3 regions of the Evansella cellulosilytica DSM 2522 genome follow, and region 3 is predicted to be linked to each of the others. Evidence: riboswitches for the same ligand, from Rfam matches in the RefSeq annotation. Region 3 holds a riboswitch; each other region holds the start of a gene.

Region 1 (5,322 bases), 150 kb from region 3:
CACCCTGAGTCAGAAAAAAAAGAAAATCGTTTTAATGATGGAAAAGTTGATCCTGGTGGTAGGTTTTGGGCTGGAACAATGCATCTAGATGGTCTTGAAGGTGAAGGCGCACTATATCGTCTAGATATCGATAAAAATATATCACGTATGATTGAAGATGTATCAATCTCAAATGGTCTTGCTTGGGATACGAACAAACAACTCATGTATTATATTGATACACCGACAAAAAAGGTCGCGGCTTTTGACTATGATGCTGCTACAGGTGAAATAAACAATAAAAGGTATGTCATTACAATTCCTGAAGGAGAAGGTTTTCCTGATGGGATGACTATTGATGCTGAAGGTATGCTTTGGATTGCGCATTGGGGTGGTTCCCGAGTTTCAAGATGGAATCCGGACAATGGAGAAAAACTAAGTGAAATTTTCTTCCCCGTCAGTCAAGTAACATGTTGCTGCTTTGGAGGGGAAAAACTAGATAAATTATACGTTACAACAGCGAGTGTCGGTCTTTCAGAGGCAGAGCAGAAGGAGCAACCAAATGCAGGTGGCGTTTTTGTCGTAGAACCTGGGGTAAAAGGCACATATAGCTACCGTTTTAAAGGTTAACGATTTGAGGGTGACTTAAAAAGTCGAATTTTTACCTTTGAGTCATCCTCTATGCAATGTGCCACCGCAATCTCTTAAAGCCCATTATAAGTCGATTTCTTGTAGTTAGCGCACGCCGAGTGGATTCATTGCCAGAAATTATAATAGCTTTTGGGACAGCCTGCTTCATATTTTTTTACTTTCATGTAAAACATAATAATGATTGGAGGCGAAGCAAATGCACAAAAATAAAGTGACACATGAGCAAATTGACAAAGTAGCTGAAAAAACATATGAAGTAAATCAATATAATAGTAAAGATGAGACTGAGAATGGATTAGCGGTAACGCATGAGCAAGTGTCAGATGCATATACAGAAGGAACGATTGACGCTAAAATTGATGAAGTTAATGAGAATGGGCAAAAGACTTCGGGCAAAGCAGGAAGAGAAATACCAAGAAAAGGCTTTGAATAAGGTGAACTGGGATGAGCCGTAAACATAAAATTCTTGTTCCGGAAGCGAGAGAAGGATTAGATCGTTTAAAGGCAGAAGTAATGAACGTTAAAGACCGGGAAAACGTGAAGTATGAAGTTGCTGATGAAAAAGGAATCTCCTTGCAGAAGGGCTATAATGGCAATATAAAGGCAAAAGATGCAGGGGAAATAGGTGGAAGTATCGGTGGAAACATGGTTCGTGAATTAGTAAAAATGGCACAAAAACAAATGACAAAACAGCGATAAAAAAGGGGAGACAATGGATAAAAACGAATCCATTGCCTCTCCTTTTTTTTATAAGATAAGCGTATAAAATTGGCAGTGGAATTTTATCGCCGTGCGTACTAGCGAGAAGAGAACTCACTAGTACTATAAGAGGTACGGCGAAATTCCACTGCTTCTAATAGCTTTTGGGACATCCTCTTTTGCTTAATTTTATTGAAATGCTTTTATGTCGAAAACAAAGTGTAGTATTAAAAAGACAACGATCATCATCAATAATCCCCATGTTAAACCTCTAAATGCTTCTTTAATGTATAGATCATCATTTTTGCGCACAGGCTTCATTTATTTCCCTCCACTTTATTTTAATATAGTAGGAAGGTGGTAATTATAAATAATCACCGTTTTGATTAATATAAGTGGCCTGCTTTTTTTGCCAACACTTCTGGAATGTATCAGAACGTGCTATGACCAAATCGCTCAATATTTTCTGATGAAAAAAAGATGGAGAATACAATAACCTATTTGTACCTTTATCTTCCGGTTCATTCCCTTCAGCTGCTAACTCATATGTTGTTGCTGTAATGTAGTTCTCATAGTTGTCAGAAAAATGAGAAGGTGCATGAATCGATAGGACTAATAATAGAAGAGAGAACGAAAGGATAATATTTAAAGATCGAACAATCATGAATAATATCCCCTCTCATCTAATGTACTTGTCACATTTGTTAATTACATATTATATGTTACACATTAAATTGGGAAGAGTTTTATGTACCCCATTCATATTAAAAACACGCAGGCGCTATGCCTGCGTGTAAGTGCCACTCATATTAAAATTTTTGTTGTTCAGCTTGTTGAACTAGGCGTTTTGTAATTTCGCCACCTACAGATCCATTTGAACGTGAAGTAGCATCTGCACCTAGGTTTACACCGAATTCTTGCGCAATTTCATACTTCATTTGATCTAATGCTTGTTCTACACCAGGTACGAGAAGTTTGTTGTTTCGTGCCATCGTGTATCACCTCGCTTTATTGTAGGATACTTTTATTATGTTAGTATTTTAAAATTCTATTCAAACAGTAAACTGGTAAATATTATCTGCTAAGTTTTTTCAACTTGGGGAAGGAAGTCTATCTCCAGACATCATCATCCCTCAGGAGAGCACTCCTAGTACTTTAAGGGATACGTCGAAATTCTTAAAAAGTGTGTAAAATAAATTGACACGCTTATAAATAGGTGTTATTATTTTCAACAACTTCATAATATTTAAAAAATTTGCGATAATAGTGTGAAGGACAGTTTTTCATATAAAAACCGTTGACGAAAATTATATACAATGATACGATCCTTTAGAGGACTACTGTGTTAAAATATTGATGAAAAATACATATATTAAGCTCTTATCCAGAGAGGTGGAGGGACCGGCCCGATGAAACCCGGCAACCAGCGAGATGTTTATCTAGCAAGGTGCCAATTCCTACAAAGCTTTTGCTTTGAAAGATGAGAGAGGTCGTTCTAACCATGTTACTAACGTCTCTTTGTCTTTTCGGCAGAGGGGCGTTTTTTAGTAGGAATGGTAAAATACTGTATTCGTTATGTAAGTAAATCCTAGAAGAGGAAATAAACTTTAAAGTTTAACATATTTAAAATTACAAATTTATGTAGGAGGGATTTAACATGGCAGAAGAGCAAAACAAAGCGTATAACGTAGAAACAGTACTATTACACGGAGGTCAAACCCCTGATCCAACGACGGGGGCAAGAGCGGTACCTATTTATCAAACGACATCTTATGTCTTTGAAGATACGGCTCATGCAGAAGGTCTTTTTTCTTTAAGTGAGCAAGGGAATATTTATAGTCGAATTATGAATCCGACTGTAGATGTTTTCGAAAAGCGTATTGCTCAATTAGAGGATGGGGTAGCAGCTGTCGCAACATCTTCAGGTATGGCAGCTATTTCACTAGCAATCATGAATATAGCTGGAAGTGGTGATGAAATTGTAGCTGCAACAAATTTGTATGGAGGTACATACAACCTTTTCTCTACTACATTACCTAAATACGGAATAAAGGTACATTTTGTTGATGCTTCTGATCCACAAAACTTTAAGGAAGCCATTAATGATAAAACAAAGGCAGTCTTTGCTGAAACAATCGGAAATCCTAGTTTACAAGTATTAGATATCGCCGGTGTGGCAGAGGTAGCACACGAAGCTGGGATTCCTTTAATAGTAGATAGTACATTTACGACACCATACGTATGTAAGCCGATTAATCATGGTGCGGATATCGTTGTTCATTCAGCAACAAAATGGATTGGAGGTCATGGAACTTCGATCGGTGGCGTTATCGTAGATGGTGGTAAGTTTAATTGGGATTCTGAAAAATTCCCAGGCTTCACAGAGCCAGACGCTAGCTACAATGGATTACGATATGCAAAAGATATTGGTGAACTAGCATTTGCCATTAAATTACGGGTACAGCTACTACGCGATTTCGGTGCTTGCTTAAGCCCGTTTAATGCATTCCAGCTTTTACAAGGGTTAGAAACATTACATTTGAGAGTAGAAAGACATAACGAAAATGCACTTAAGCTAGCGCAATATTTAGAAGAGCACGAAGCGGTGGAGTGGGTTAACTACCCTGGACTAAAATCTCACGCATCATATGAACATGCTTCTGAGCTATTACAAAATGGCTATGGTTCCGTTCTTATCTTTGGTATAAAAGGTGGCCGTGAAGCAGGAAGAAAGCTAATCGATAATATTGAATTGTGGTCTCACTTAGCAAACGTTGGAGATGCAAAGAGCTTAATTATCCATCCAGCATCTACGACTCATCAGCAACTAGCTGGGGAAGAGTTAGCAGCAACTGGTGTAACGGAAGATCTCGTTCGATTATCTGTTGGTCTTGAAAACGTGGAAGATTTGTTTAAAGAGTTAGATCGTGCATTGAAAATAGCTACTAGCTAATAAGCATAAGAATAAATTGATTTATCAAGGAGGACTCTCGTCATGAGTCAGTCATTTAAACTAGCGATTATCGGATTTGGAACTGTAGGTGAAGGAGTATATAGAACGATTGAAAAGAAAGCGAAAAAGCTCGAAGCCCTTTTAGGGGCACGAATAGAGATCCCATTTGTAGTTGTTAAAAATGTAGATAATCGCCAAGTGAATGGAGAAACAACGGTGACAAATAATCTCGACGATGTATTAAATGCACAAATACATGCTGTTGTTGAGGCAACACCTGACTCAGAAACTGGCTATCCATATGTTACTGCATTGTTGCGTCAAGGAATCTCTGTCGTATCAGCGAACAAGGAGCTTCTTGCTAAGCACGGTGATGAACTTCACACGTTGGCAGAACAAAACAGTTGCCAGCTTTTATTTGAGGCTGCCGTTGCAGGAGGAATTCCTCTACTAAATACACTTCGCCACACGTTAAAAACGAATACAATTAATCGTTTAGAAGGTATTGTCAACGGCACGTCTAACTTTATCCTTACAAAGATGAGAGAAGAATCATCTTCCTTTGCATCCTCTTTAAAAGAGGCACAAGAAAAGGGGTTTGCAGAAGCAATTCCTGATAAGGATATCGATGGATGGGATCCTTATTTTAAAACGAATATATTAAGTCGGTGGATTTATGGCGTAGCACCAGAATGGGAGTCAAATAGTCCGTTAGGGATCCGCTCGGTCAACATCGAAGATATAAAGCTTGTAGAAAAAATTACAGGTCGTATTAAATTGGTTGCTTCCCTCATTAAAGGTAATAATAAAGTAAGTGCGTCGGTACAGCCTTCGATTGTTTTACGAGAGCATCCGCTTTTTAATGTGGAAGGCGTTAACAATGGTATTCATATTGAAGGAAGTATCGTAGGTTCTGTATTATTGCAAGGACCAGGAGCGGGAAGGTACCCAACTTCAAGTGCAGTCATTGAAGACGTTGTGAATCTTCTAATGAATGAAAATGAGTTAAATAAACTATCCGCCTATGAATTTACAGAGCA
Region 2 (5,322 bases), 130 kb from region 3:
ATCTGATGGATAATAAATCACTTTCCTTTCAAATGTTTTTGAGGTAATCTTACTTAATTCTTATATTACCTCTGCTTTCTTTCACATATTTAATGGTAACACTTGAAAGAAAATGTGCCAAAAGGAGTTTTATGTCATAAAATATAACGTGAACGTATAATATAATCTGACATCGAACTACCAAACTCTTTTCTACATATCCACCAATATTCTCTTTTATACTTTCATTTTGAAACTAATGTGCCTGTCCTCCAAACTCTTGAAGGCATTCTTCAACTAAAGTAACTGCATTACTCATTGCAGCACCACCACCAAATGCTGCAGTTACGCCTACTGCCTCAAGTATTTCTTCCTTACTACACCCATGATCAATGCAACCCTTCATATGGTATATAATGCAATATTCGTCTTGACTATAAATGCCTATACCTAGGGCAATTAATTGCTTCTCTTTTTGTGAAAGGGCTCCTTCCTTAAAACACGCCTCCGTAAATTCGTTAAATTTACCAGCAATATCAGGCATTTGCTTAGTAAATATACCAATTCCTTCCTTATAATGATGCAATGCTTCTTGAATTGAACCCTCGTATTGATTTTCCATACTTCCCGCTCCTTCAAAATGATTTCGATCATAAACAATCATAGTATGAGTTATATGAAGGAAAGATATTATGGAAGGTTTTAGTCTTTTCTTAGAAGCAGTGGAATTTCGCCGTAGCTCTTAAAGTACTAGTGAGTAGTCTTCTCGCTACTACCCATGGCATCGGCACCTCTTTTTTATATGATTTTGCTCTTAAAATGAGAAAAACTCCATCCCCTAAGCTAATACATCTATAAAAAAGGTGACTCAGTAGGTAAAATTTACCTTTTGAGTCACCAGCATACTTATTCAGCAGGTACTACTGCACCATCATAAGTTTCTAAAATAAAGTTTTTAACATCCTCAGAACGAAGTACTTGTAATAATGTAGTGATACGCTCGTCATTTTCATCTCCACTACGTACAGCAATAACGTTTACGTATGGGTTATCTTGGTCACCAGACTCAAGTGCAATTGCGTCTTCAACAGGATTTAAACCAGCATCTAAAGCGTAGTTAGAATTAATTAAAATTGCGTCACCTTCATTGTGCTCATAAGCAGTTGGTAATAATGCTGCTTCGACATTAGCTAAAAACTCAAAGTTTTTTGGATTCTCTACAATATCATCTAGAGATGCACCAATACCTGCACCTTCTGCTAATGTAATTAATCCATGATCCTCAAGCATCATTAAAATTCTACCATGATCAGCAACTGAATCACTTAAAATAAATTGCGCTCCCTCAGGTAGTTCATCTAAGCTGCCATAATCTTGAGAATAAACACCAATTGGTTCAATATGAATGCCACCAGCATTAACAAAGTCATAGCCTTGTTCTTCAATTTGCATCTCTAAGTAAGGAATGTGTTGGAAATAGTTAGCGTCTAATTCACCAGCATCTAACGCTTCGTTTGGTAAAACATAATCGTTAAATGTAACAATCTCTAAATCAATTCCCTCTTCTACTAGTAGTGGCTTTACAAATTCTAACACCTCTGCATGTGGAACATTAGTCGCCCCTATAACTAATGATACTAATTCTTCAGTAGTTGCATCATCTTCTGTTGTTTCTTCTACTTCTCCAGCATCAGCAGTACCTTGCTCATCAGTTGTTTCATCTTCTCCAGTACCACAAGCTGCTAAAATACTTAACGAAAGACCAAATGCAGTAATTAATTTAACTAATTTTTTCATCTAAATTTACCCCCAATTATTTTTATCTTTTATCTAATCTATTGGTTAAACGATCGCCGATAAATTGAATAATAAAGACGATCAGTAACACAATCAATGTTGCCATCAGCGTAATGTCGGTATTTCGTCGTTGGAAACCATCTCTAAACGCTAAATCACCTAATCCACCAGCACCTATGACCCCAGCCATTGCTGTATAACCTACTAATGCGATGGCAGTGACTGTCAAGCCTGATACTAATGCTGGCATTGATTCTGGCAATAATACTTTAAAGATAATTTGTCTATTACTAGCGCCCATTGCCTTTGATGCTTCAATCACCCCCTTATCAATTTCTCTTAGTGCAATTTCTACCATACGAGCGTAAAACGGTGCTGCCCCTATAATTAATGCTGGTAGTGCAGCGGAAGGACCTAACATCGTTCCTACAATGATTCTCGTAAATGGAATTAGCAAGACGATCAGTATAATAAAAGGAATCGACCGAAAGACATTGACATATGCCGAAATAACACCTTGAATAATTCTGTTCTCCCATAGGTTACCTTTATCTGTTAAAAAGAGAAGTAAACCTAGTAATATCCCAAATAGAAATGTAAACAGCAGTGAGTATGATGTCATATAAATCGTTTCTTTTGTCGCATCCCACATGTTGGGCCATTTTACATTTTCAAATAATAAAATATTATAGATCGTTCCTATATTCATGGATGGATCACCTCCACTTGTACCTTTTGCTCACGGATATAAGCAATTACTCTCTCTAACTCACTAGCCTCACCGTCTACATTAATGAAAAGCGATCCATAGGGTCCATTTTGAGTTTGACTAATCTTCCCTTGTAAAATATTTACCGTAACATCAAATGTACGAATGATATTTGTAATTAAAGGCTTTTCTGCTTCTCTTCCAACAAAAGTTAACTGCAAAACATGACCGATATCTTCTTCCTCTAATAGATGTCTAATTGCTTCTTCAGTTTCTTCCGGTTCAGTCACTTGCTTCACAAACTCTTTTGTCATTTCTTGTTTTGGATGCTTGAAAACTTCTAAAACATTCCCTTGTTCTACTATTTTTCCTTGCTCCATTACAGCAACTCTATGACATATTTTTCTTATAACATGCATCTCGTGTGTAATTAAAACAACAGTAAGACCAAGCTTTTTATTTATATCTACTAGTAGTTCCAAGATAGAATCAGTTGTTTTTGGGTCTAACGCCGAAGTTGCCTCATCACATAACAACACCTTCGGGTTATTTGCAAGTGCTCTTGCTATACCAACTCTTTGTTTTTGTCCACCACTTAACTGTGAGGGGTATGAACCTCCACGTCCTTCAAGTCCAACTAAACGAATTAGCTCCTCAACCCGCTCATCACGTTCCGTTTTTGGTACTCCTTTAATTTCTAACGGAAAAGAGATATTTTCTTTTACTGTTCGAGACCAAAGTAAGTTAAAGTGTTGAAATATCATTCCTATTTCTTGACGTGCCGCTCTAAGTTTTTTACTTGAAAGCTTGTTCATCGTCTTCCCTGCTATCGTTACTTCACCAGAGCTTGGGGTTTCAAGCATATTTAACAATCTTATTAGTGTACTTTTGCCGGCCCCACTATATCCGATGATCCCGAAAATCTCACCTTCATCAATTGTTAAATTTATTTCATCGACAGCGGTGACTTTCCCATCACGAGTATTAAATGTTTTCACAAGATTCGATAACGAAATCATCTTCTTTGCCCCCTCTTTGGTTCTTTTAAAACTAGTTTTTTTTGTGTTGGCTCACTATAAGCCTTATAATCTATTATCCCTATACGCATAGTGCGGATTGTATATAGTAGAATGTTAGAATTTTATTATTATCTCAAGAAATTGTATTTTAATAAAACAAAAACCTTTCTGCTCTCACGAAAGATAAGCAGAAAGGTTTCTCTATTATGAAACCTACCCCTCATCTATCAAAGCATCACACTTTGCAGGAATTGGCACCTTTTCCAAGTCACCTTGGTGGTTGCCGGGCTTCATCGGGCCAGTCCCTCCGCCTCTCTGGATAAGAAAGTATTATTATTTTAGTAAATTAACATCGCTCTTGTGGAATCATATCACGGCTATAAAAAGAATGTCAATTATTTTTTACCGGAAATTTTTACTTAAGTAAAGGAGTGACTCTAGCAATAAAAGATCCTTCAGCTGACCACTAACTCCTAACTCACCTCTTTTTTTCATAGAGATGAGGAAGTCTTCTCCTTGTAGCAATAGCCTAAGTGATTCAATATCACCTTCAATGATGACATCCCCAACTGTATCTTTCACAGACTCAATGTCTATGTTCTGTCCATTAAAACGAACGATCCATTGCTCCTCGTCACAAATAAAACAAACATTTATGAATGCTTTATCTACTAGTTCATTCATATGAATTGACTTTCGAATTCGATTGACCGACGCTAAGAGAAGCTCATGCATCATCATCCCGCCCTTACTAAGGTTATACCTAATTGAGGTATTCTCCTTTTAAGGACAATTTCCCTTTTTTTTATCCGACATTTTCTATTTGTTTCTCTTTTTTATGCGGAATTTGTTTTCTAAAAACAAAGAAGAAGTAAAGCGTACCTGCTAAATAAAGAACACCAGTAATCGAAAATACGATTGCATAACCTGAATAAGCACCGTAAACCATCACAATTGTTGTAGAGACTGGTCCCATCACTGCCCATCCTAGCTGGAATACTGCTTGACCTACCGAATTTGCTAATCCTTTAATTGAGTCATCAACACTTCGCATCATAAGTGACATTTGAATGGGATTACCTGCGTTCATTAATGCTTGCCTAAATAAAAAACCAAATACTGCCCAATAAATATTTTGTGTATAGGCAGTGAGAAGAAGAAATGGAATGGATAATAGTTGTAAAATAACAACTGCTTTAACTTCTCCAACCTTATTCACGACTGCTGGACCTATAAGAAGAGCGACTGCTGTCATTGCTTGACCTGCAGATATGATAATCCCTACGAGTGAATGAGAGATTTCAAATCTATCTACGAAATATAGATTCAAGTATGGAATGACAAGTCCTGATCCGAAGCCAATCAGTATTTGTGCGATAGCAAATAAAATAATAATTTTAAATCCAGCCCGGTGTGTTTTAAATAAACTTTTAAAAGAACGATCTTGTACTGTTTGCGATGTTAGCTTTTTCTCTTCCTTTATTTTCAAGAAAGATGGTAAAGCTAGCACGACAAATCCAACACCAATCAGTAACGTCAAACGTATACTCCATAATGCATCAAAGCCTAAAATCAAATGAAAGAAGTCACTTAATGTACCACCCAATGTATTTCCTATGACGTTCACAACCATAATTATCGCAAAGTTAAAACTAAATAAGTGAACGCGTTGTTTTTCAGTTGAATTTTCAGCTAGCAACGGAATAGAGGAAACTTGAATAAATGCCATAAAAATACCTGTCATAAATGCCGTTCCTAAAAGTAGTATCTCAACGGAAAGAACAGCTCTAAGTAATAAGCTTAAAGCCGCAAAGATAC
Region 3 (5,322 bases):
CATGTATGTTTACCCTTTTTAACAATAAGGAGGAAAAAAAATGCGTATTGCTTTATTCTCTGATACTTTCACTCCTCAAGTAAATGGCGTTTCTAAAACAATGAATCGATTAGTTCATTATTTAGGAAAGGAAAAGATTGATTATGATATTTTTGTTCCTGAACTAAATGACGATGAATCGCTATTTAACGGAAATGTACACCGATTTGCCAGTTTACCTTTTATCCTCTACCCAGAATGCAGAATAGCACTCCCTAACGTATTAACAATTCGACAACGGCTACATGCTTTACAGCCAGAGCTTATCCATATTGCTACTCCATTTAATATGGGGCTATGTGGTTTACACTATTCCAACAAATATCACGTACCTTTTGTTGCTTCCTACCATACACATTTTGATCATTACCTACACTACTATAAATTGGGCTTTATGCTCCCCTGGATTTGGAAATATCAGCAATGGTTTCATCGTGATGCAAAAAGAGTTTTTGTTCCTTCTAAAGAAACAATGTCTCATTTAGAAAAAAAGGGATTTCAACATTTATCACTGTGGCAAAGAGGTGTTGATTGCGATTTATTTCATCCTAATTACGATCCTAAATATTTCCGGCAGAAGTACAGTATTAACAAAAAATATATACTACTTTACGTTGGGAGACTTGCACCTGAAAAGGATCTTCACATTCTTTCTGAAGTCATTTCAAATATGCCATCACATCAAAAAGAACTGATTCAATGGGTATTCGTTGGAGAGGGTCCGATGAAGGATGAATTAAAAGAAAAGCATAGGGATGATGTTATATTTACTGGCTATTTAGATGGAGAAGAACTTGCAAGTGCGTATTCGTCTGCCGATTTATTTGTTTTCCCTTCGACATCAGAAACATTTGGGAATGTCGTATTAGAATCTCTTGCTTCAGGTACACCAGCCATCGTTTCTAATAGCGGTGGAGTAAAAGAGATCGTGACAAACGGAGAAACTGGAATGATATGTCCTGGGAAAAAAGCAGATGCATTTCTAAAAAGCATTACGACTATATTATTTACGCAGGATTTAAATAAAAAAATGAGTTTGAAAGCAAGAGCGTACGCTAAAACACAATCATGGAATCATATATTTTCTAACTTAGTGAGTGAGTACGAGCAAGTTATATATGAAAACGAACAGAGGTCTAATCGTATTGCACAATAAGAAAAACTAAAAACGAGCTTCAAGCTCGTTTTTAGTCTTTTCTTTTAAAAGGTCGAATTTTTACCTTTTGAGTCAACCTCTAGCTTTTGAGACAGTCGCGTCTTTTCTATTATTAGTGGTGGAATTGCGTTGCGTGTATCTAATAAAGAACTAATGAGTACTCTTATCCTTAGCGTGCACGGTGTCTCAGTACCATTAAAGTATGCAACATCGAATTCCGATATAATCAGTTTTATTTTACTGGAGGTTGTCCAATTTCCTTATCGAAAAGACTGGGCGGTCACACATTTCTTATTTTGCAGCACTATTTAATGCTTGTTCTTTTAAAGAAGCAGCTTTATCCGTTTTTTCCCAAGGTAGATCTACATCTGTTCTTCCAAAGTGGCCGTAAGCTGCCGTTTGCTTATAAATTGGACGGCGTAAATCTAACATATTGATGATGCCGGCAGGACGCAAATCAAAGTTGTTGCGGACAACTTCTACTAGTACTTCTTCCGAAACAGAACCAGTACCAAACGTATCAATTGCAATAGAAACTGGTTGCGCTACACCAATCGCGTATGCAAGTTGTACTTCACATCGATCTGCTAGACCAGCAGCAACAATATTCTTTGCTACATAACGAGCTGCATAGGCAGCAGAGCGGTCAACCTTTGTTGCGTCTTTACCAGAGAATGCTCCACCTCCATGGCGAGCATAGCCGCCATAAGTATCAACAATAATTTTTCTTCCAGTTAACCCTGCATCTCCCTGTGGTCCACCAATGACAAATCTGCCTGTTGGATTAATAAAATATTTTGTTTTCTCATCTATTAATTGAGCTGGCACAATCGGTTTAATGACATGCTCTTTTAGATCAGCAACAATTTGTTCATTTGTTATTTCAGGGTGGTGTTGTGTTGAAATGACGATTGTATCGATATGAACTGGCTGATCGTTCTCATCATACTCAACTGTTACTTGGGTTTTTCCGTCAGGGCGTAAATAGCCAACTGTACCGTCTTTCCTTACTTCACTAAGTCGTCTCGCTAATTTATGCGAAAGAGAAATAGGCAGTGGCATTAATTCAGGCGTTTGGTTATCAGCATAACCAAACATTAAACCTTGGTCTCCAGCTCCGATCGCTTCAATTTCACTATCACTCATTTGGCCTTCACGAGCTTCTAACGCTTGATCAACACCTTGTGCAATATCCGGTGATTGCTCATCAATAGAAGTTAATACAGCACAAGTTTCGTAATCGAAACCATATTTCGCTCTTGTGTACCCAATACCTTTCACTGTTTCTCTTACAATCTTAGGTATATCTACATAAGTTGATGTACTAATTTCCCCCGCTACTAATACTAGCCCCGTGTTTACAGATGTTTCACACGCTACCCTTGCGTTTGGGTCATTTTTCATAATTTCGTCTAGGATGGCATCAGAAATTTGGTCACAAATCTTATCAGGATGCCCTTCTGTTACAGATTCAGATGTAAATAAACGACGTTTTACTGACACAGTACGTACCTCCTTAATTCTGTTCCCTATGGATAGGATATGTTAAATGAATCAACGGTACTCGTTCTCCTACTAAATGGTACAAATCGACAAATGCCGATTTGGACGAATGATAGTTGTTATTGTTTGCACTTTTTTGCTAAATCTCCAATAAAAAAACCTTTCCTATAGAGGAAAGGTTATCATTGCATTCGCCTTTCACCTCTTATCGGTCAAGACACGCAAAATACATGTCCTGCAGGTTAGCACCGTTCACCTTGTCAACACGGTGATGGTTGCTGGGCTTCTTTGGGCCTGTCCCTCCGCCATCTCAGGATAAGAGTATCCGTTCGCAAAAAGGATAACTGATTTTCTACTCACTGTCAACTAATATACGGCTACATATCCACATTTTTCTACATTCTTATAATTAAACACGGTTTTGCCGTAACCATTTTATCATCAATGAATATTTTATTTCATCAGTTTATTTATTTTTATATGCATGCACATTTTTCAACATATCATCATAATTTATCACATCAGCGTTCACCTATTATAGGAGGTTATTTACAAATGAAATTCATGAAATACGGGTTCCTTTCACTTATATTCCTTTTAGGAGTTTCTCTTTTCGTCGGTTGTAGTTCAGATGAAGAAACAACAGAAATTCGTTTAGCAGAGGTTACAAGGTCTATCTTTTATGCTCCCCTTTATGTAGCGATTTCAGAAGGGTTTTTTGAGGAAGAAGGCATTGAAATTGATTTAACAACTACTTGGGGTGGAGACACGACAATGACAACATTATTGTCAGATGGTGCTGATGTTGCATTAGTTGGTGCAGAAACATCTATTTACGTGTATGCACAAGGTGCTAATGATCCAGCTATAAACTTCGCTCAGCTGACACAGACTGATGGTACTTTTTTAGTATCACGTGAGCCAGTAGAAGATTTTGAATGGGATGATTTAAAAGGAAGTACTTTCTTAGGGCAACGCGCTGGTGGTATGCCACAAATGGTAGGTGAATACGTCCTTAAACAAAATGGTATTGAGCCACATGAGGATTTAGAGCTTATTCAAAATATAGATTTTGGAAATATACCTTCAGCATTCGCTTCTGGAACGGGCGATTATGTACAATTGTTTGAACCACAAGCGACACAATTTGAAGAGGACGGTATAGGGTATATTATCGATTCTTTCGGTACACAATCCGGAAATGTTCCTTATACAGTGTTTATGTCAAAACAGAGCTATTTAGAGGAAAATGAAGAAGCTTTAGAAAGCTTTACTAGAGCAATATATAAAGCACAGCAGTGGGTTCAAGAACAGCCAGAAGAGGTTGTTGCAGAGTCAATAGTAGATTTCTTTGAAGACACTTCTTTAGAAACAATTGAACAAGTGATTGAACGTTATAGAGATCAGGGATCTTATGCAGAAACGCCAATTTTAGATGAAGATGGTTGGTATTTATTACAAGAAATGATGGATGAGTCTGGTGAGTTACCAATGGATGTACCATATGAGGATTTAGTCAATACAGATATACCAAATCAAATAGTGAATGAATAAATGCCTTCGATAGGAGGAGGTTAACATGTCATTTTTACAACTAGAGAAAGTGGAAAAAACATTTTTTTCAAAGGATTCAATGACTGAAGCAATTAAGGATATAAATTTTGCGGTGAACGAAGGAGAGTTTATTTCTTTAATAGGTCCTAGTGGTTGTGGTAAATCAACAATACTTTCACTCATCTCTGGTTTAATTCGACCAACAAGCGGTAACGTTTTGCTTGATGGAAAAGAAATAAAAAAGCCTACACCGGAAACTGGATATATGCTTCAGCAAGATTATTTGTTTCCTTGGCTAACAATAGAAGAAAATATTACGATTGGCCTCAAAACAATGGGGAAATTAACTGAAGACAAAAAAAAGCATGCCAAGTATTTATTAAATGAAATGGGTTTAGCAGAAACTGCAAAACAATATCCTAGCGAGCTATCAGGTGGTATGCGGCAAAGAGTGGCTTTAGTAAGGATGTTATCTACTCAACCTAAGCTATTATTACTAGATGAGCCATTCTCTGCCTTAGATTATCAAACAAAGCTAAAGCTTGAGGACCTCGTGTTTTCCACGATAAAGGAGCACAAAAAGACAGCAATTTTAGTCACTCACGATATAGGTGAAGCAATAGCAATGAGTGATAGAGTTATTTTAATAGGGCATAGTCCGGGACAAATCAAAAATGTTTTTAAGATTCCAAATCAATTGTCAACAAAGCTACCTTTTGACGTCCGTAATCATTCGTTATATAACGAATGGTTCCAAGAGGTTTGGAAGGAGTTGGAATCTCTTGAGCAAACGTAATGAGCAACTACACAAAGAATACGTACAACGATTAACACGTGAAAAACGATATGTAAGGATGACTCAACTAAGTATTTTCATTTTCTTCTTTGCGTTTTGGGAAATTGGCACAAGGTTAGGATGGATTGATCCACTATTATTTAGTTCTCCCACACGAGTATGGGAGCTATTTGTTTCAAGAGTACAGGACGGAAGTTTATTTATGCATACTTCCGTCACCCTTTTTGAAACGATTGCTGGTTTCTTATTAGGTACAGTGCTTGGAACGATGATG

What was found. A riboswitch is a leader RNA that binds a small molecule or an ion and turns the genes downstream of it on or off. The one in region 3 is predicted to bind S-adenosylmethionine.
Region 1: another riboswitch for S-adenosylmethionine. It lies ahead of BCELL_RS17145 (O-acetylhomoserine aminocarboxypropyltransferase/cysteine synthase family protein); the one in region 3 lies ahead of metK (methionine adenosyltransferase).
Region 2: another riboswitch for S-adenosylmethionine. It lies ahead of BCELL_RS17070 (methionine ABC transporter ATP-binding protein); the one in region 3 lies ahead of metK (methionine adenosyltransferase).

Annotation. Positions count from the first base shown of each region.
Region 1 is NC_014829.1:3,693,767-3,699,088, reverse strand. It holds gene BCELL_RS17170 (SMP-30/gluconolactonase/LRE family protein) at 1-609, shown strand, start outside; gene BCELL_RS17165 (YozQ family protein) at 827-1,063, shown strand; gene BCELL_RS17160 (alpha/beta-type small acid-soluble spore protein) at 1,075-1,329, shown strand; gene BCELL_RS23235 (hypothetical protein) at 1,519-1,650, opposite strand; gene BCELL_RS17155 (hypothetical protein) at 1,694-1,993, opposite strand; gene BCELL_RS17150 (alpha/beta-type small acid-soluble spore protein) at 2,139-2,321, opposite strand; SAM riboswitch class I at 2,707-2,816, shown strand; partial or broken gene BCELL_RS17145 (O-acetylhomoserine aminocarboxypropyltransferase/cysteine synthase family protein) at 2,987-4,276, shown strand; gene BCELL_RS17140 (homoserine dehydrogenase) at 4,325-5,322, shown strand, end outside.
Region 2 is NC_014829.1:3,673,285-3,678,606, forward strand. It holds gene BCELL_RS17055 (carboxymuconolactone decarboxylase family protein) at 236-601, opposite strand; gene BCELL_RS17060 (MetQ/NlpA family ABC transporter substrate-binding protein) at 886-1,776, opposite strand; gene BCELL_RS17065 (methionine ABC transporter permease) at 1,799-2,485, opposite strand; gene BCELL_RS17070 (methionine ABC transporter ATP-binding protein) at 2,482-3,504, opposite strand; SAM riboswitch class I at 3,722-3,830, opposite strand; gene BCELL_RS17075 (hypothetical protein) at 3,907-4,188, opposite strand; gene BCELL_RS17080 (MFS transporter) at 4,310-5,322, opposite strand, start outside.
Region 3 is NC_014829.1:3,540,865-3,546,186, forward strand. It holds gene BCELL_RS16405 (phosphatase PAP2 family protein) at 1-22, shown strand, start outside; gene BCELL_RS16410 (glycosyltransferase family 4 protein) at 41-1,195, shown strand; gene metK (methionine adenosyltransferase) at 1,487-2,698, opposite strand; SAM riboswitch class I at 2,901-3,020, opposite strand; gene BCELL_RS16420 (ABC transporter substrate-binding protein) at 3,254-4,252, shown strand; gene BCELL_RS16425 (ABC transporter ATP-binding protein) at 4,278-5,048, shown strand; gene BCELL_RS16430 (ABC transporter permease) at 5,035-5,322, shown strand, end outside.